One region of the Neobacillus sedimentimangrovi genome, then DNA from elsewhere that is predicted to be linked to it. Evidence: predicted binding sites of a transcription regulator. Region 1 holds the regulator's gene; each other region holds the start of a gene.

Region 1 (4,814 bases):
AATTGTTCCCGGATAATCGATTAAGGCATTTTCAAGAACTTCCTTACTGTCAATATCCAAATGGTTGGTCGGTTCGTCCAATATTAGCAAGTTTGCCTTTTTCAACATAAGCTTGGCTAGAGCCAATCTCGCTTTTTCACCGCCACTTAAAGAAGAGACATTTTTTAAAACATCATCACCGGAAAATAAGAAATTCCCTAAAACAGTTCGGATCTCCTTTTCCGTCATTAGCGGGTATTCATCCCAGAGCTCATTTAACACACGCTTATTTGAGGTTAAGTTGGCATGTTCTTGATCGTAATAACCAATGGAGAGATTTGTCCCATAGCGAACCTCTCCGGATAGGGCAGGAAGTTTTTTTAGGAGCGTTTTTAATAATGTAGACTTACCTATACCGTTAGGACCGACGACGGCAATACTGTCTCCTCGATATACCCGAAAGGAAATATTCTCAGAAACTTTTTTCCCGTTATACCCAATGGCTAGTGAATCTACAGCTAATACGTCATTGCCACTTTGTTTGTCAATTTCAAATGAAAAGGAAGCAGATTTTTCGTCTCCTAATGGACGGTCCATAATTTCCATTTTCTCTAGCTTTTTTCGGCGGCTTTGGGCACGTTTTGTCGTAGAGGCCCGTGCTAAGTTCCGCTGGATAAAGTCCTTTAAGGCCGCTATTTCTTCCTGTTGCTTTTCATAGAGCTTCATTTCCCGTTCATAATTGGCCGCCTTTTGCTCTAGATATGAGCTATAATTGCCAATGTAGCGTTGGATTTGTGTGCGGGAAATTTCATATACTTGAGTAACGATTTTATCTAAAAAATATCGGTCGTGAGAGACAATTAATATCGCACCATCATAACCCTGTAAGTATTGCTCTAGCCAGGAAAGTGTTTCAATATCAAGATGGTTGGTCGGCTCGTCCAAAATTAAAATGTCTGGTTTTGTTAATAGTAGTTTCCCCAAGGCGAGGCGTGTTTTTTGGCCACCGCTTAAACTGGAGATCATGACAGACGAATCTGGAAAGCTTAAACCGTGAAGGACAGACCGTATTTCGGCTTCATATTGATAGCCACCCTGCTCTTTAAATGTTACTTGAAGCTGGTCATATTCTTTTAGGATTTTTTCATATTTTTCTTGATCCTCAAAAACACTTGGGTCAGACATTTGCTCTTCAAGTCTTCGCAAGGACTTTTCCATCGTGCGAAGCTCTTCAAATACAGTCAGCATTTCCTCCCAAATGGATAAATTGGATTCTAGTCCAGTGTTTTGGGCTAAATAGCCAATAGTGACATCCTTTGGTTTAATGATTTCCCCGCCGTCATAACTGAGCTGGCCGGCGATAATCTTAAGCAAAGTTGATTTTCCCGCGCCGTTTCGGCCAACAAGGGCGACACGGTCCCGGGATTGTAATTCTAGCTTTATATTCGATAAAATAAGGTCAGCACCATAATATTTTTGTAGTTGATTAACTTGTAATAAAATCATTATTTTCACCTCTATACATAGGAATAGTGTACCGTATTCCCGATTGGTCATCAATAAAGTAAAAAAATGTCATCATGCGTTCAAACTTACGCACACATATCGGTCAAAATATTGTATGATTTTATGGGAGGCTTTTTTTATATGGCTGAATTTACTCACTTTAATGAACAAGGCAGAGCAAAGATGGTGGACGTCAGCGAAAAGCCGGAAACGGCACGAACGGCCATCGCTTGTTCCAGTATCACTGTTAGCAAGGAAATTTATGATAAAATAGTAAACAATGAAATGAAAAAAGGCGATGTTCTGGCTGTGGCTCAAGTAGCGGCTATTATGGCAGCCAAAAAAACATGGGATATTATTCCAATGTGCCACCCAATTCCCTTAACAGGTGTCGATATTAGTTTTTCTTGGGGACAAATAGTGAACGGACAATATACTTTGCATATCGAAGCATTAGTTAAAACAAAAGGAAGTACAGGTGTAGAGATGGAAGCGCTCACAGCTGCTTCTGTTTGTGCTTTAACTATTTATGATATGTGTAAAGCAGTAGATAAAGGTATGGTAATTGGACCGACTTTTTTGGTAGAGAAAACTGGCGGGAAAAATGGTGATTTTAAAAGAGAAATGTAATGAATAATTTGTGCGGGGTGAAGGAGTATATGACAAATGAAACGACGAAAATACCGCAGGCAACGGCCAAGAGGCTACCCTTATATTATCGTTTCATCAAAAACCTGCATTCGTCAGGGAAACAAAGGGTCTCTTCGGCCGAACTTAGTGAAGCGGTAAAGGTTGATTCAGCTACAATAAGAAGAGATTTTTCTTATTTTGGCGCTTTGGGGAAAAAAGGATATGGTTACAATGTCAATTATCTGCTCAGTTTTTTCCGAAAAACGCTTGACCAGGATGAATTAACAAAGGTTGCCTTAATAGGGGTAGGGAACCTTGGTACTGCATTTTTACATTATAATTTTTTAAAAAATAATAATACAAAAATTGAGTGTGCCTTTGATGTAGATCCTGCAAAAATTGGTACATCTATAGGAGAAGTTCCGGTTTACTCCATGGATGAGTTGGAACGAATTTTGATGGAGGAAAATATCCAGGTAGTCATTTTAACCGTACCTGCAAATGTGGCACAAGTTATTACTGATCAAATTGTAAAAACGAATGTCAAAGGGATCTTGAATTTCACCCCTGCGAGGTTAAATGTCCCTCCGTCAATTCGCGTTCATCACATCGATTTGGCCATCGAGCTACAGTCATTAGTATATTTTTTAAAGCATTATCCAAATAATGAGGAAATAGAGGAATAACATTAAAAGGGCTTTTCACTATTAAAGTGAAAAGTCCTTTTCTTTAAATTGATAGAATTCTCCTAGGAATAAACAAGATCATGCCTTAATCAAAAGAAAAAGGTGATAGGCACAATGTAAATTTTTTACACGGTGCCTGTCACCTTATTTTTTGAGCTGATCCTTATATTTAAAATGAAAGTGGATCATTTTTAGGCCGGAGCCAAAATCAAAAGTGGCGAGGATGACCAAGAGATAGCTGAAAAAACCCCAGCCATTATTTTGGACATCCTCAATTGCAAAATAGGTAAATAAGCTTCCAAGTAGGAAGTAGATTAATCCGGAAAACAAAGGTGAACGTCTCATTAGAAGAATCCTCCGATAAAGTTTTGAACCGCTTCTGCCTCTTTAAGCAGTCGCTCAATGTCTTCTTTGTAAACAGACTGCACCAATACGACCAATGTATTCATCGATACATGGGCAAAAATCGGTACAAGAATGGTTTTAGTTTTTACATATAGATAAGCAAATGAAAAGCCCATTGAAGAATAAATGAGAATATGTACTGGCTCCATATGAACGATAGCAAAAATAACAGAACTAATTAATGCTGCGATAAAGAAATGAAACCTTTTATGTAAAGCTCCGAAAATAATTTTTCGAAAAACAATCTCTTCTAAAATCGGCCCAATAATACTGGTAACTAGGACGGCAAGTGGAAAGGTTTCAATAATGCCTAATATTTGCTGGGTATTTTCAGAGCCCATTTCAATACCGAGAAGATTTTCTATTATAGCAGCTGCATACTGGGCAAATAAGGCGAGAAAAAATCCTAAAATGGCCCACTTGATCAAGCTCCCCGCTGATAAGCTTCTTTCACTTTTCCCTCCAGTTCTTATTTCTTTTCTTAATATAAATAAAATAATGATAAGCGCAATAGTAAAACTAGCGATGAGCCAAATAGGAGTAGCTAATCCCGGATCCACACCCGTAAATTTAAAGCTAATCATCAATAAAGGAATCGCTACTAAGTTGGATAGATGCATACAAATATACACAATTAAAATAATCCAATATTCCTTTTTCAATAGTATGTCTCCTTTAGTTCTATTATTTTATTACCATTCTAACGTTAAAAGTCATTTAGTTTCAATGTAGAATACGTTTTAAAAAAGCGAAATAAATATTCAATTATTTACATACGATAGTAGGGTGGAAAAAAAATACATACTTTTTCAAAAAAATTTAAACATGATACTTGCAAAAGATTTTTAGATTCTTTATTATAATAATTGTGTTAGCACTCATTGAGTGTGAGTGCTAACAATGAATTATGAGCACATAGATTTGAGGAGGTTGTTTTTAGTGTTAAGACCATTAGGTGATCGCATTATCATCGAACTAGTTGAAACAGAAGAAAAAACTGCAAGCGGTATCGTTTTACCTGATACAGCAAAAGAAAAGCCTCAGGAAGGAAAAGTTGTAGCTGTAGGTACTGGCCGCGTGCTTGACAACGGTGAGCGCGTAGCTGTTGAAGTTTCTGTAGGCGATCGCATCATCTTCTCAAAATACGCAGGTACTGAAGTGAAATACCAAGGTACTGAATACTTAATTTTACGTGAAAGTGATATTCTTGCTGTAGTAGAGTAAGATTTAAGACTTAAAAAATAACAAGTTTCTAATATACGAGGAGGTTCTTTAACATGGCTAAAGAGATTAAGTTTAGTGAAGACGCTCGCCGTGCGATGCTTCGCGGTGTAGATACACTTGCAAATGCAGTAAAAGTAACTCTTGGACCTAAAGGACGTAACGTGGTTCTTGAGAAAAAATTTGGTTCTCCACTTATCACTAACGATGGTGTAACAATTGCAAAAGAAATCGAATTAGAAGATGCATTTGAAAACATGGGTGCAAAGCTTGTTGCTGAAGTTGCAAGCAAAACAAACGATGTTGCCGGTGACGGTACAACAACTGCAACTGTTCTTGCTCAAGCAATGATCCGCGAAGGCTTAAAGAACGTTACTGCTGGTGCGA
Region 2 (4,814 bases), on a different contig from region 1:
CTTAATCAACCAGTTCCTATTGAAGAGTGTATGGAGCGGGCAGAGGAATTTCTTTTTGAGCAAACAAGGCAGGTAATGAATTTAGTTCATGGGATAAGGCAGTTATAGTAAACAGGTGAAACTGTTAAACTATTATAGATGTGAAATAATTTATCAAAAATAAATAAGTATATCGATATTTATAGTTGAGGGCACTCTTAGTTAGAGTGCCCTTTTTGTCAGCAATGTTTTTCTTTACATTTACCAATAGCCAAAATATAACAGATCTCCCTGTGCTAGGTAGAATGGGGATTTTGAAGCAAAATGAAAAACCAAATTAAAACTAAAAAAATCACCTGAATACAGTTATTTTCCAATGAATGCCCGTTTGTTGAATTGTGCATTTTGGGGCGTAGAGATAAGCCCTGTCCTTTTGTTTATATAATGTTTGAACCATTAGTCGTTGGAGAGAGTGTGAAGTCGGATATTGAAATATTTTTATAAGGTTAGGGAAATATGTCAAAAAATATATAACAACGAATTTATTGAATAGTATTGATCAGTTTACTACTCTATATTATTATATAGTAGTACTCAATATTATTGATTACCAACAATGTTGAATACCAATGGGGTGATTTTCTGGAGAACATGAGTGTAATACTCAAAGGCGTATTGGAAGGGATAGTGTTAGAAATTATCAGTCACGGCGAAATATATGGTTATGAGATTGCCAAAAAATTACGCCTATTGGGCTTTGAAGAACTTGCAGAAGCTACTGTGTATGCGTTGTTGCTTAGACTTGAAAAAAACAAACTAGTTCATATTACAAAAAAACCTTCGGAATTAGGTCCTCCAAGAAAGTTTTATACCCTAAACGAACGAGGTCGTGAGGCATTATCTTCTTTTTGGGTAAGATGGGACTTTTTGGTTGATCGTATTGAAATGATAAGAAAGGAAGGGATGAATAAGAATGAACTTTAGTAATGAAATGAAAGAAAAAATTAAACAGTTTGCCAAGGAGCAGTCTCAATATTATTTAGAAGAAGCTGAGATGACTTACTTAGAAAAGTTGCAACATCAAATTGGTCAGACGAAAAGAAAGGTTACAAATAAACTGTCTAAACTGAAGACCCGTTCAAATGTATCAATTGATGTACAAAATGATTTGATTCTCTATATGAGTGATTATATGAATGATTTGATGGAAAATGGGGTTTCCGAACAAGAAGCATTTGAACGTGCGAAAGAGGAATTGAAGTTTCAAAGTGAAACTACCAGGTCCTCTGATTTGAAGGATAAGTTTGTTGAGTACTATGAAAATTTCAATCCTGCTGATCATGAAGCAATCGGTCTATTTTATGCTGGATTTATGTTTTTTGGTATTTCTGTTGGTGGATTAATTGGATTTATTGCTAGCGGTGGTCGAGATCTATTCCTTTCTGGTGGTTGGATTGACACACTAATTGGTACTGCCGTTGGAGGAATCATTGGAATTGGATTAGGCCTTATCAGTAATGCCATTATTGTGTTAAAGAAAAAAGGGGAAAACAAGTTGTGATTGCTTCATTTGATAGAAAAACTTATTAGAAAATTTTCTTAAGAAGAATTGAACAGTGAAAATATGGGGGCAAAATGTAAGCACCGCTTTAAATGGATACTAGGATTGTATCTGTTTAAGGAGGTGCTTTGTGTTTATAGGATTTGTTTGTATACGGGCTATATGGTTTTTTCATACATATAACTCTACCCTCATGATCATTGTCCATCTAGCAATAGAAAGATGTAAAGCACAGTTAAAAGGGAATTCATAAAGCACATGAGAAGGGGGAAATTTGTCATACTTTTGACAAATTGTAATCGAATACATTTCCAAATTACGGTTGAGTTATGAGTCGTAAAGACATATAATTTAATTGTGAAATATTTCACAAACTATTTTCCCGACTGGTTATTATTCTGGGGGATAGGAATAATAACCATAAACCATTTATTAGTAGGAGATGAGTTTAAATGGATTTAACACAAGGAAGCAAAGTGATTTTAATTGGAACAGGTTCAGTTGGATCAAGTTATGCGTATGCATTAATGAATCAAGGCTTGTGTAGTGAACTAGTTCTAATCGATATAAATGAGAAAAAAGCAAAAGGGGATGTGAAGGACTTAAATCATGGTGTGCTTTATGCACCTAGTACGATGAAAATTAAATTTGGTACGTACGAAGAGTGTAAGGATGCAGCGATTGTCGTATTATGTGCGGGAGTGGCGCAAAAACCTGGAGAAACAAGATTGGATTTAGTTAATAAAAATATGAAGATATTTGAGTCCATTGTAAAAAGTGTAATGGAGACGGGTTTTAATGGCATTTTCTTAGTAGCAACAAATCCAGTTGATATTTTGTCCTATGCCACATGGAAATTCTCAGGTCTTCCAAAAGAGAGAGTCATTGGATCTGGTACGATTTTAGATTCTGCAAGATTCCGCCATTTATTAGCACAAGAATTTGGAGTAACTCCAACAAGTGTCCATGGTTATATTATTGGTGAACATGGAGATTCAGAGCTTGCTGTCTGGAGTTCTGCCAATATTTCTGGCAATCCTATTGCACCTCAATTAACAGAGGAAAGAAAAAATGAAATTTTTGCTGAAGTACGTGATGCCGCATATGAAATCATCGAAGCAAAAGGGGCGACTTATTATGGAATTGCAATGGGGCTGGCTAGAATAACAAAAGCGATCTTAAGAGATGAGGACGTCGTTTTACCTGTTAGTACATTATTAAATGGTGAATACGGGTATGAGGATGTATATATTGGCGTTCCAACAGTCATTAATCGAAAAGGGGCAGTGAAAATTATAGAGTTATCACTAGATGACCAAGAAAGGGAAAGACTTAGAAATTCTATTGCAACATTGAAAAAAATACAAGATCCATTTTGGAAGAAGTAATTGACTCGGCAGTAACTATATTTCACTTCAAAGGAGTTCATCAACATGTTAGTTGAGTCATTCAATCCTTTTCATCATATTGGTATTTCCGCTCTTGTAGCGGCAATACCAATCCTGTTATTTCTATTATGCTTAACTGTCTTTCGAATGAAAGGTATTTATGCGGCTTTACTGAATTTAGTCGTTACCTTTATTATTGCTACTGCTTGCTTTCAATTGCCAATGGGAGAAGCTATCGGAAGTGTAATACAAGGTACGATTCAAGGAATTTGGCCGATAGGCTATATTATTATAACAGCTGTTTGGTTATACAAGCTCTCTGTAGAATCAGGGAGGTTTGACGTCATACGTGCGAGTATTGCCGGAATCTCTCAAGACCAGCGTCTCCAGTTACTATTAATAGGTTTTTGTTTTAATGCTTTTTTAGAAGGTGCAGCTGGTTTCGGTGTTCCCATTGCTATCTGTGCGGTATTACTAGCATCTTTAGGCTTTCATCCATTGCAAGCGGCCATGCTTTGCTTAATTGCCAATGGGGCTTCAGGTGCATTTGGAGCTATTGGAATCCCGGTAGCCATTACTGGTACATTAGGATTGGAAGGGATCACTTCCATGGATGTATCGATGATGACTGCCCTAACTCTACCTATTATTAATTTTACTATTCCATTTTTACTAATTTTTTTAATAGATGGAATAAAAGGTATAAAAGAAGTTTTACCAGCTATTTTAGTTGTATCTGCTGTATATACAGTCACACAATTAATGATAACTGTCTTTTTAGGCCCAGAATTAGCAGATATTATACCTTCTTTATTAGCAATGGGAGCTCTTGCAATCTTTTTAAATAAGTGGCAGCCGAAAAATATCTTTTTCATGAATGGTAAAAAAGTAGAGGTAGAAAAATACTCCCTTGCAAAAATTGCTAAGGCTTGGTCACCTTTCTATTTATTAAGTATATTTGTTCTCATTTGGAGTTTACCATTATTCAAATCTTTATTTGCAGAAGGAGAAGTGTTGGCTTCAACCAATCTTTTATTTACAATCCCAGGATCATCATTAAGTTCCAGTATTGGGTTAATTAGTGCGACTGGTACAGCGGTTTTCTTGGCCGGAATAACGACAATCATAACTTCTAAAGGTATTGGTTTTAATAAAGGATTTCAACTATTAAAAACGACCATGAAAGAATTTTGGATTCCAATTGCGATGATTTGTGCTGTTTTAGCTATTGCCAAATTAATGACCTATGCGGGTTTAACAGCAGTATTAGGAGAAGCGGTTGCAACAACCGGTAAAGGATTCCCATTATTATCCCCTATATTAGGTTGGATCGGGGTATTTATGACAGGATCGGTTGTCAATAACAATACATTATTTGCTTCCATTCAAGCTACTGCTGGTAATATTATCGGGACGAATCCTTCATTATTAGTTGCTGCTAACACTGCAGGCGGAGTAATGGCAAAATTGATCTCACCACAATCGATTGCCATTGCAACGGCATCTGTAGGAGAAGTAGGAAAAGAATCTGAGTTAACGAAAATGACCTTGAAATACAGTTTTGGATTATTACTATTTGTCTGTGTTTGGACGCTAATTCTATCATTCCTTTTCTAAAAAATATTAATATAAGGTAGTATTTTTCAAAAGAAAACCAATGATTAATCGGGTATTTTCCAACAGGAAGCCCGATTTTTTTTTATCTTTTAACTATTTAGTTGACTATGTCAATTAATTGTTTGACTCAGTCAACTATTTTTATGTATATTGTAAATAATAATAAAGGGGTGATAATTGTGAATATTAATACACTTAACAACAAGATTGATCAAGTTCGTAAGTTTAATAGATTTTTTACACGAAAAATAGGAGCCTTGCGTGAAGGG
Region 3 (4,814 bases), on a different contig from region 1:
ATTTATTAAATAATTCCCCTGATTTACAAGGGGGAGTTAGTGGAATTAGCATTCGTTCAGCGGCTGATGGTCGAATCCTCTATCAGCATCAAGGGGATGTTCGCCTTCGTCCGGCCTCTAACATGAAACTTTTAACAGCTGCCGCAGCCCTTAATGTTCTAGGAGAAAATTATTCTTTTACCACGGAAGTACATACAGACGATCTAGTGAAAAAGAAAACACTACTAGGCAATCTTTATTTGAAAGGAAAAGGAGATCCGACTCTGTTAAAATCGGATTTTGATCAATTAGCTAAGGACTTATTAAAACAGGGAATACAAAAAATTAAGGGACAATTGGTCGGAGATGATACTTGGTATGATAATAGCCGATATTCGATTGACCTCCCATGGAGTGATGAAACAACTTATTATGGTGCACAAATTTCAGCATTAACTGCAGCACCCACTCCGGAGTATGATACAGGTTCGATAGAAATCAAGGTTACGCCTGGAGAAAAAGAGGGGGAAAAAGTAGGAGTAGTCGTCAATCCGAAAACCAACTACGTGAAAATCATTAACAAGGCTGTTACAACAGGTACAAATGGGAAAAAGGATATCACTATTGAGCGGGAACATGCAAAAAACTCCATTATTATTGAAGGAACTCTTCCAGTCGGATCAAAAACCATTAAGGAAAAAGTAGGAATCTGGAACCCCACGAGATATGCGCTGACCCTTTTTAAACAATCATTAGAAGAACAAGGAATTAAACTCACAGGGAAGATCAAAATAGGGAAGGTGCCTGAAACCACAAACAAATTAGCTATCCACCACTCTATGCCATTATCTCAGTTGATGGTTCCATATATGAAATTAAGTAATAATGTTCATGCGGAAGTATTGGTGAAAGAAATGGGGAAGGTCATTCATGGGGATGGTAGTTGGGAAAAGGGATTGGAAGTGTTAAATGCTGAATTAAAAAAATTTGGTCTGCAGCCAAACAATATGGTGATACGAGATGGATCTGGAGTTTCACACGTGACTTTGATATCTGCTAACCAAATTTCACAACTACTGTTTGCGGTGCAGAAGGAAAAATGGTTTCATTCTTTTCTTCATTCCCTTCCAGTCAGTGGTGAGCCAGAGAAAATGGTAGGCGGTTCACTTCGTAATCGAATGAAAACGGCTGATGTAAAGGGAAGGGTGAAAGCTAAGACCGGTACACTCACCACTGTCAGCTCTTTATCTGGTTATGTAACAACGAAAAGTGGAGAGACATTAATTTTCTCCATCCTTTTAAACAACTTGCTTGATGAGTCAAATGGGAAAAAAATTGAAGACCGATTGATTTCGATTATGGTTAATCAATGAAAAGGATTATGTTGTGAGACAAGAAATAAAGGATGGAGAAAGTATAGGGAAAGGTCGTGTTCCTTTCCCAATATAATCTCCATTACTATTTGTTTCGGATCCTTAATACCCACATATTCCCGTCTTTCCAGCAGCTTTGTATGAGCTTATGATCTTTGCATTGCCACTCCGTACAATAAAAATCTTCCTTTTGCGGTTTTTCATACGATATTTCCTCGTGTGAGGAGGATTCAGTTTCCATAGAGGAAGATTCAGTATGATTTTTTTCATCGTGGCGATTACGTTTCAAAAACATAAATTCCCCAAAATCAAAATCTTCTCGTTTTTTTATATGAAAAGGACTTTGAAACTCATTTTGAGAGGATTCCATTTCAGACATGTTTTTCACCTCCTTATCAAGAAAGGAATGGAATACACCGGTATAGTTAAATCCCCTTCCTTTCTTAACAATTTACGTATGGAACCAGATTTTTGTATCAGATAATAGCCTAAGTAGACTGAAGTATTTGGGCTATAAATGAGATGGTTAAATATAGAAGAGATATGAAATGGGAATCTCCATTGAAATATTTTATAGTTGTCAAACCCAAAATAGTAAAATTCCATTTGAAAATTGATTACGCTCTTGTTAAAAATTATGTCAAAAAAATAAAATAAACAAAAAAGGAAAGAGTTGTCTTTATTAGACAACTCTTTCCTTTTTGTGCAATTTATACCATTTGAAAGGTGTGCTTAAAAAAATAGAATTTATTATAATAATATAATCCATTCACAAAAGCCAATAAAAAAAGGTGAGATTTTTATTTATTGCTTATTGTTTTTGAACATTTTGTGACACATTTCACATTTAAATGTACATTCGAAAAAAATATTATATGATAGTAATGCTAGCGTGTGATTTATATCACTTGCAAAAAATTGTGTATATGTTTTTACCTTCTAAAAACCTAGAAAGGGGTATTGACTTGAAACGGTTTGGTGCTTTATTGACTTTAGTTTTCACTATTATCACAGTGCTTACAGGATGTGAATCATTACTCGTTTTAGATCCTAAAGGCCCACAGGCAGAAGTACAAGCCAATGACATCAAAATGTCGATTTACATCATGTCATTTATTGTCTTGGTCGTGTTTGGGCTTTTAGCATACATGCTTATAAAATATCGCGCATCAAAACAAGGAAAGGATTATGAACCACCTCACATTGAAGGCAACATCGTTGTTGAAGCCATTTGTGTGGGTATCCCCATTTTAATCGTAGCATTCCTTTCTTTTATGTCAGTTAAATCAAATTATGCGGTGGAATCTACACCGAAAGGATACGAAAACAAGAAACCTTTAGTCGTTTATGCGACATCTTCGAATTGGAAATGGCATTTTAGTTATCCGGAAGAAAACATTGAAACAGTGAATTATTTATACATTCCTACCGATCGCCCGATTGAGTTTAAGCTTTATTCTCACGGACCAATAACAAGCTTCTGGATTCCGCAGCTTGGCGGCCAAAAATATGCGATGGCAGACATGGTTACTACATTGCATTTAGCAGCTGATGTACCAGGGGAATATATGGGCCGTAATGCTAACTTCAGTGGAAAAGGATTTGCGGAAAATACATTTAATGTAAAGGCTATGCCACAAGATGAATTTGACGATTGGGTGAAAGAAGTTAAAGGAACGGCAAAACCTTTAACAGAACAAAAATTTAATGAATTATTGGAACCAGGTCATCTTGGACAATTAACTTTTACAGGAACCCATTTAGGATTTTTACCGCCTCCTGAAGGAGAAAATGGAGGTCATAACCATGGTTCCCACAGTGCAAAAATGGGTAACGAAGAAAATGAAGCTAGCGAATCAACTTTAAAATCAGAACACAATCATCATTAATTTGTAAGAGTTTGATATTTTCCTATTTAATAATCCGAAAGGAGTCAATAAACAATGGATTTCTTTGATCGTTTTGCCATTCCCCATCCAAGTCTAGCGATCTATGCATCGATGGTGGCTATCGTACTGACTATCATTGCCATCGTCGTTGGACTAACGTACTTTAAAAAATGGGGATATTTATGGCGTGAATGGTTAACTACAGTAGATCATAAACGAATCGGGATTATGTATTTAATTTCCGCTTTACTCATGCTATTCCGGGGCGGTGTTGATGCATTAATGATGCGTGCCCAGCTGGCTGTACCGGAAAATACACTACTAGATGCACAGCACTATAATGAAGTTTTCACCACACATGGAGTGGTTATGATCCTATTTATGGCGATGCCATTTATCATGGCGCTTATGAACTTTGTGGTTCCTTTACAAATTGGGGCTCGTGATGTGGCATTCCCAAGATTAAATGCACTAAGCTTTTGGTTATTCTTCTTTGGAGCCATGTTATTTAATATTTCGTTCGTTGTCGGTGGTTCTCCTGATGCCGGATGGACATCTTACTTCCCGCTTGCTGGCAATGAGTTTAGTACTTCCGTAGGGACGAACTATTATATGATTGCCATCCAAATTGCAGGTCTCGGAACGTTAATGACGGGAATTAACTTTATTACGACGATATTAAAAATGAGAGCGCCTGGCATGACATTAATGAAAATGCCTATGTTCACATGGTCATCCTTAATTGCCAATGTGATTATCGTTTTTGCTTTTCCAGTATTAACTGTCGCATTGGCGATGGGGACTTTAGACCGTCTGTTCGGAACACATTTCTTTACCACTAATAATGGTGGTATGGATATGCTTTGGGCTAACCTATTTTGGGTTTGGGGTCACCCTGAAGTGTACATTTTGATTTTACCAGCATTCGGAATTTACAGTGAGGTAATCTCTACTTTTGCACGCCGTAATCTATATGGCTACAAATCGATGGTTGCCTCCATGGTTATCATTTCGCTCTTATCTTTCTTAGTTTGGGTTCACCATTTCTTTACAATGGGTCAAGGAGCGTTAACAAATAGTATCTTCTCCATCACAACGATGGCCATTGCAGTTCCTACAGGGGTTAAGATTTTTAACTGGCTGTTTACTCTCTATAAAGGAAAAATTGAAATAACAACTCCAATGCTTTATGCATTGTTGTTTATTCCGTTGTTTACAATCGGAGGAGTTACCGGGGTTATGCTTGGTATGTCAGCGGCTGATTATCAGTACCATAACACCATGTTCCTAGTAGCTCATTTCCATATGGTCATTATTCCTGGTGTTGTATTTGCTATGTTGGCTGGCTTAACGTATTACTGGCCAAAAATGTTTGGTTTCATGTTAAATGAACGTATTGGTAAGATTACGGCTTGGACGATTGGTATCAGTACGCTGGTTGCATTTATGCCAATGTTCTTCACCGGCTTGGACGGTCAAGCTCGCCGTATGTACACATATTCAGAGTCTACTGGTTTTGGACCATTAAACATGGTTTCCTTTGTCGGGGCAATCGGTCTCGCCATCGGTTTTA
Region 4 (4,814 bases), on a different contig from region 1:
TCAAACCGTTTATTTGAAGGATGTTATGGATTTCAAAATCTTTCGTTCTTGCCGCAGCTAATAGAACATGCTCAACGGAAATATATTCATCAGTAAATGTCGATGCTATTTCTTCAGCTTGCACCAAGAGCTTTTGAATTTTTGCTGAAATATAGATATTTCCTTTTTCAACTCCGCTTCCGGTAACCTGAGGTTTTTTCGCGAGAATTTCTAAAAGCTTTTCTTCTACTTTTAATGGACTTATGCCTACTTTTTCGAATATGGCTGAAATTAAACTATCTTCTTGGTTCAATAAGGCTAAAAATAAATGTGGCTCATCCAATTCCTGATGATGCTTCTTAATTCCTAAACTTTGTGCTTCCATTAACCCTTTCTGCAACCGTTCTGTCATCCGGTTTATATCCATTTTCTCACTCCCTTTCTTGACCTTTTTTGACCTTTTAATTTCATTATAAGACAACGGGTGTTTAAAAGTAAATTTATAAAAGCCATCCTTTTGGATGGCTATATGTTTTGCAATTATGGTTTTCTCAAATACGTCCAGACCCTGTCATCATTAGAAGTCTCAGGAAACCTTTCTCCTGCTTTGAGCTTAATTTTTTTTGGATTGACTACATTATCCCCCGATTCTCCAATTTCAATATATATACCATTGTTTGGTGCTTTTTTACCCGGTCGAAATTGATGACTTTGCCCCATCATTTTCCCTCCTTATCAATATCATCTATATTATGACCATTATAAATGATAACGATTAGAGGAAGTTCCTTCTATTTTAAAGAATAGATTGTATTTTAGTCATGAAAGTATAGCTACTTTACTTCTTTTAAAGATTGACCAACCAGAGATATTCTTTCATGTTTTTCGACAATATTTCCTAAGAAATATGACGGATAAGCATTTGAATCATTTTTTGAAGTGCAGCCTCATCACTGATATGATAGCAAGGGATCATCGTTTCTTTTTCTATGGCAGCTATGATTTCATCCTTCCAATATAGTATTGCAACTACATTGGTTAAATTATGAAGTAATGGAATATCATTTTTATCCCTTAATAAAAGAATCTTAGGATATGTTTCTTGCTTGTATCCCTCCACTAAAATCAGATCTGGCTGAAAATACATAAGAAGTTTTATTTGCTGTTCTAGTCCATCAGGCACCTTATCAGCCTGGAGAATCAATCTCCCTTCACCTTCCACAAGGGATACATTTGCTCCTGCCTTTAAATACTTTGTAGAATCCTTTCCCTCCACAATATCCGGTTTACCGCCATGTCCATGATGCTTAATAACAGCTGTACGGATACTTGCATCCTTTAAACCTTCAATGAGCTTTAAAATAAATGTGGTTTTTCCACTGTTTTGATAGCCAACAATTTGAAAAATAACAGGCTTTACCAAGGCCACTCACTGCCTGTTTGATCTTCAAGTAATAGAACATCTACCTCTGATCCAGCCTGAATCCCTCTTGTACCTCCAGGAAGGATCATCAATGAATTGGCGCCTGCCAGACTCATGATAATATTTGATTTATCCAGTCCACTAGGGGAGACTCTAAGTCTGCCGCCATCGATTGTTACAGTACTTCGGACTAATCGTGTAAAAGGATTGGCTTTAGGAAAATCAACGTCTAATATTGCCTTCTCTTTTCTTAAGTGCGGTTTTTCTGTAAATAATTGCCTGCGAATAATTGGACGAACAAACAATTCAAACCCTACATAACAGGCGGAAGGATTTCCAGAAAGTCCAAATAGTAGTTTTCCATCATAATGGGCCACGGTAGTAACACTTCCTGGTCTCATTGAAACTTTATTAAATAATACTTGTGCATTTAATTTTTTATATATCTCAGGCAGGTAGTCAAAATCCCCTACAGAAACACCTCCTGTTGTAACCAACAGATCTACTTTCCCAATCACGTCCTTTACTGCCTCAAAACATGTATCAAATTCATCTGGCAGCTTACCGAAATATTGAACACTAGCACCTGCTCGTTCAATTTGGGCAGCAATCATATGGGAATTACTATTTCGAATTTTTCCAGGTAATAAAGGTTCATCAACTTCTAATAACTCAGTTCCTGTTGCAAAAAGCCCCACTATAGGCTTTTTGGCAACAGGAACCTTTTTATATCCAAATGCGGCGAGCATTGCTTGAATTCCAGGATTTATTAGGGTCCCTTTTTTGACTAAAATTTCTCCTTTTGTCGCGTCTTCACCACGAAAGGAAACATTTTCTCCCTTTTTAAAACTACGCTTAATGGACATATATGGTGTTCCATTCTTTTCATAAGTTTTAGCTACTTCAAGCATAACAACAGCATCAGTACCTTCAGGCATCATAGCGCCTGTCATAATTCTAACTGCTTGATAGTCTTTCACCACTTTATTCGAAACCATCCCAGCACCAATATGGTCAATTACTTCAAATTCAATGGGATTAGATTGTGAAGCATTCATCGTATCAACAGACCTAACAGCAAAACCATCATATGGTGCCCGATCAAAATGAGGTACATCACAAGTAGCTATCAAATCCTCTGCTAAATACCGACCATAGCTTTCTTCAATCAGTACATATTCCCTTTTACCAGTAATTTGAAATTCCATAATCTTCTTAACTGCTTCCCCAATCGGAATCGGTTGTCTTCTTTCAAACAATTTTATCGGCTCCTATCATTTAACGATCTATTCCTTTATGTTTTCAACATCATCCATTATAAACCTATCGAAAATTTGCAGACATATCAAATATCACATTTGTGAAAGTTTTTAAGAAAAAATGAAAATCTGGCGGTTATGTGATACAGGTCACCTGTTTTATTTCTAATTTCAATTATGCTTAAGTTAGAAAGCTTAATTTATTAACATAAGGAGGATTTTCCATGAATACATTTCCATTTACAACAAATTCTTTAGTGAAAGATATTGTTAACGGATTACCTAAATCAAGTGATCTTTTTAAACGATTAAGAATTGATTTTTGCTGCGGGGGAAATATTTCTCTTACCGAAGCAGCTAGACAAATTGGACAAAATCCCGATTCCATATTGGAGGAATTAAAAGCATTATTTGAAAAAAGCAATGCTCAAGAAACTGATTTAGAAGTTTGGACAAATTCTGATTCAAGCACCATTATTGACCATGTAATTTCCCATTATCACCGTGCAACAGAAGAAGAATTTAACATGCTAGGCCCTTATGTAACGAAAGTTTCAAAGGTTCATGGTGATCATCATCCAGAACTTATAAAAGTTCATGAATTATTTTTTGCATTGAAGAAAGAAATGTTAGATCATTTAGCGAAGGAAGAAGAAACGGTATTCCCAATCATTAAAAAGCTTGAAGACGGAACAATAGAGAATCGTGAAGATGCAATCAATTTAATTATCGAGCTTGAAAAAGAGCATGACCATGCTGGTGCCATTTTAAAGGAACTTCGCCAAATTACAAATGATTTTACCCCACCATCAGATGCTTGTGGTACGTATCGGTTAGTATACAAAAGGCTGGAGGAGCTTGAAGGATTAACTTTTATGCATGTACATTTAGAAAATAACATCCTATTCCCAAGATATTATTAAGAAAAGCGAAAGCGCCCTGGTCAGCGGCGTATAGCCTCCTCCCAAAAGCTATCGCTTTCGGTCGTGCGATGCTAATGCTGCCGTAGTCTTCCTTGTGGTGGTCTCCAACTGAGATAAAGGAAACACGAAGAACCAAAGGTGATTCGATGTTGACTTATCGTAGGGCGGAGACTGAAGGATACTAGCCGCTAGGGCGCTGGAGCTAGACAGAAGAATACGTTCTAATTAAAAAACTCTCCGCTTTGGAGAGTTTTTTAACCGCCAATGTATGACATTTCAATTTTTTTACGGTTATTATTCGTTTCTGCTGTTCGTTCATCTGAATAACGATCGTCCCGATGGTTCCATATCGATGAAATTCTTTCTGCAATTTCTTTATCGGATGCCCCATTTCTCATGAAATTTCGTATATCGTGGCCATTTCCATTAAATAAGCAAGTATAGATTTGGCCGTTTGCAGAAAGACGTACACGTGTACAGCTAGAACAAAATGATTCAGATACAGATGTAATAAAACCAACTTTAATATTTGTACCTTTGTAACGATAATGCTTAGCAACCTCACCAAAGTATGCCGCATCTAAGGGTTCTAATTCAAAATGTTCTTGAAGTAGGTGAAATATTTCTTTTTTGGTAACAACATCATCCATTTTCCAGCCATTCGTCGAACCAACATCCATATATTCAATATAACGTAGCTCCAAACCATTCTCTTTGCAGAATTTAGCCATTGGTATAATTTCTAAATCATTTAGGCCTTTTTTTACAACCATGTTTAATTTGACACCCAGCCCTGCTTTTTTAGCTGCCTCAATTCCTTCAAGGACAGGTGCAGTACCAATTCCACGGCCATTTATTTTTCCAAAAAGTTCATCATCCAAGCTATCTAAACTTATATTCACTCTTTTTAAACCAGCTTCTTTTAGTTTTGTAGCTAACTTAGGGAGCAGTACACCATTGGTTGTTAAACCTAGATCTTCAAGACCATTAATACAAGACAGTTTTTCAACTAGTACAGGCAAATCTTTTCTTAAAAGCGGTTCACCGCCGGTCAAACGAATCTTCTTAACCCCTAGGCTCACAAATATTTTTGCTAAACGCTCAATTTCTTCATATGACAACAGTGCACTTTTGGGAAGAAATTTAAAGTCTGGGCCAAACTGATCGGCTGGCATACAATATTGACAGCGAAAATTACAGCGATCAAAGACAGAGATTCTTAAGTCCCTT

The links. Region 1 encodes Rex, which represses fermentation and respiration genes when NADH is low (regulators of the CRP and FNR family bind a similar motif). Its sites were predicted from a motif close to TTGTGAAATATTTCACAA; they were not measured.
Region 2: the regulator Rex is predicted to act here: its motif matches at 1,896-1,913, upstream of GZA11_RS08790 (L-lactate dehydrogenase).
Region 3: the regulator Rex is predicted to act here: its motif matches at 2,182-2,199, upstream of qoxA (cytochrome aa3 quinol oxidase subunit II).
Region 4: the regulator Rex is predicted to act here: its motif matches at 2,800-2,817, upstream of ric (iron-sulfur cluster repair di-iron protein).

Annotation. Positions count from the first base shown of each region.
Region 1 is NZ_JAAFZF010000015.1:4,165-8,978, forward strand. It holds gene GZA11_RS07140 (ABC-F family ATP-binding cassette domain-containing protein) at 1-1,485, opposite strand, end outside; gene moaC (cyclic pyranopterin monophosphate synthase MoaC) at 1,627-2,115, shown strand; gene GZA11_RS07150 (redox-sensing transcriptional repressor Rex) at 2,145-2,801, shown strand; gene GZA11_RS07155 (YdiK family protein) at 2,946-3,146, opposite strand; gene GZA11_RS07160 (CPBP family intramembrane glutamic endopeptidase) at 3,146-3,868, opposite strand; gene groES (co-chaperone GroES) at 4,146-4,430, shown strand; gene groL (chaperonin GroEL) at 4,484-4,814, shown strand, end outside.
Region 2 is NZ_JAAFZF010000020.1:42,532-47,345, reverse strand. It holds gene GZA11_RS08805 (glycerate kinase) at 1-108, shown strand, start outside; gene GZA11_RS08800 (PadR family transcriptional regulator) at 631-963, shown strand; gene GZA11_RS08795 (hypothetical protein) at 953-1,540, shown strand; gene GZA11_RS08790 (L-lactate dehydrogenase) at 1,993-2,928, shown strand; gene GZA11_RS08785 (L-lactate permease) at 2,974-4,545, shown strand; gene GZA11_RS08780 (bifunctional helix-turn-helix transcriptional regulator/GNAT family N-acetyltransferase) at 4,725-4,814, shown strand, end outside.
Region 3 is NZ_JAAFZF010000001.1:11,409-16,222, forward strand. It holds gene dacB (D-alanyl-D-alanine carboxypeptidase/D-alanyl-D-alanine endopeptidase) at 1-1,352, shown strand, start outside; gene GZA11_RS00115 (hypothetical protein) at 1,438-1,731, opposite strand; gene qoxA (cytochrome aa3 quinol oxidase subunit II) at 2,318-3,241, shown strand; gene qoxB (cytochrome aa3 quinol oxidase subunit I) at 3,296-4,814, shown strand, end outside.
Region 4 is NZ_JAAFZF010000005.1:57,300-62,113, reverse strand. It holds gene clpB (ATP-dependent chaperone ClpB) at 1-406, opposite strand, end outside; gene GZA11_RS03695 (YjzC family protein) at 520-699, opposite strand; gene mobB (molybdopterin-guanine dinucleotide biosynthesis protein B) at 878-1,408, opposite strand; gene GZA11_RS03685 (molybdopterin molybdotransferase MoeA) at 1,396-2,661, opposite strand; gene ric (iron-sulfur cluster repair di-iron protein) at 2,886-3,584, shown strand; gene moaA (GTP 3',8-cyclase MoaA) at 3,839-4,814, opposite strand, start outside.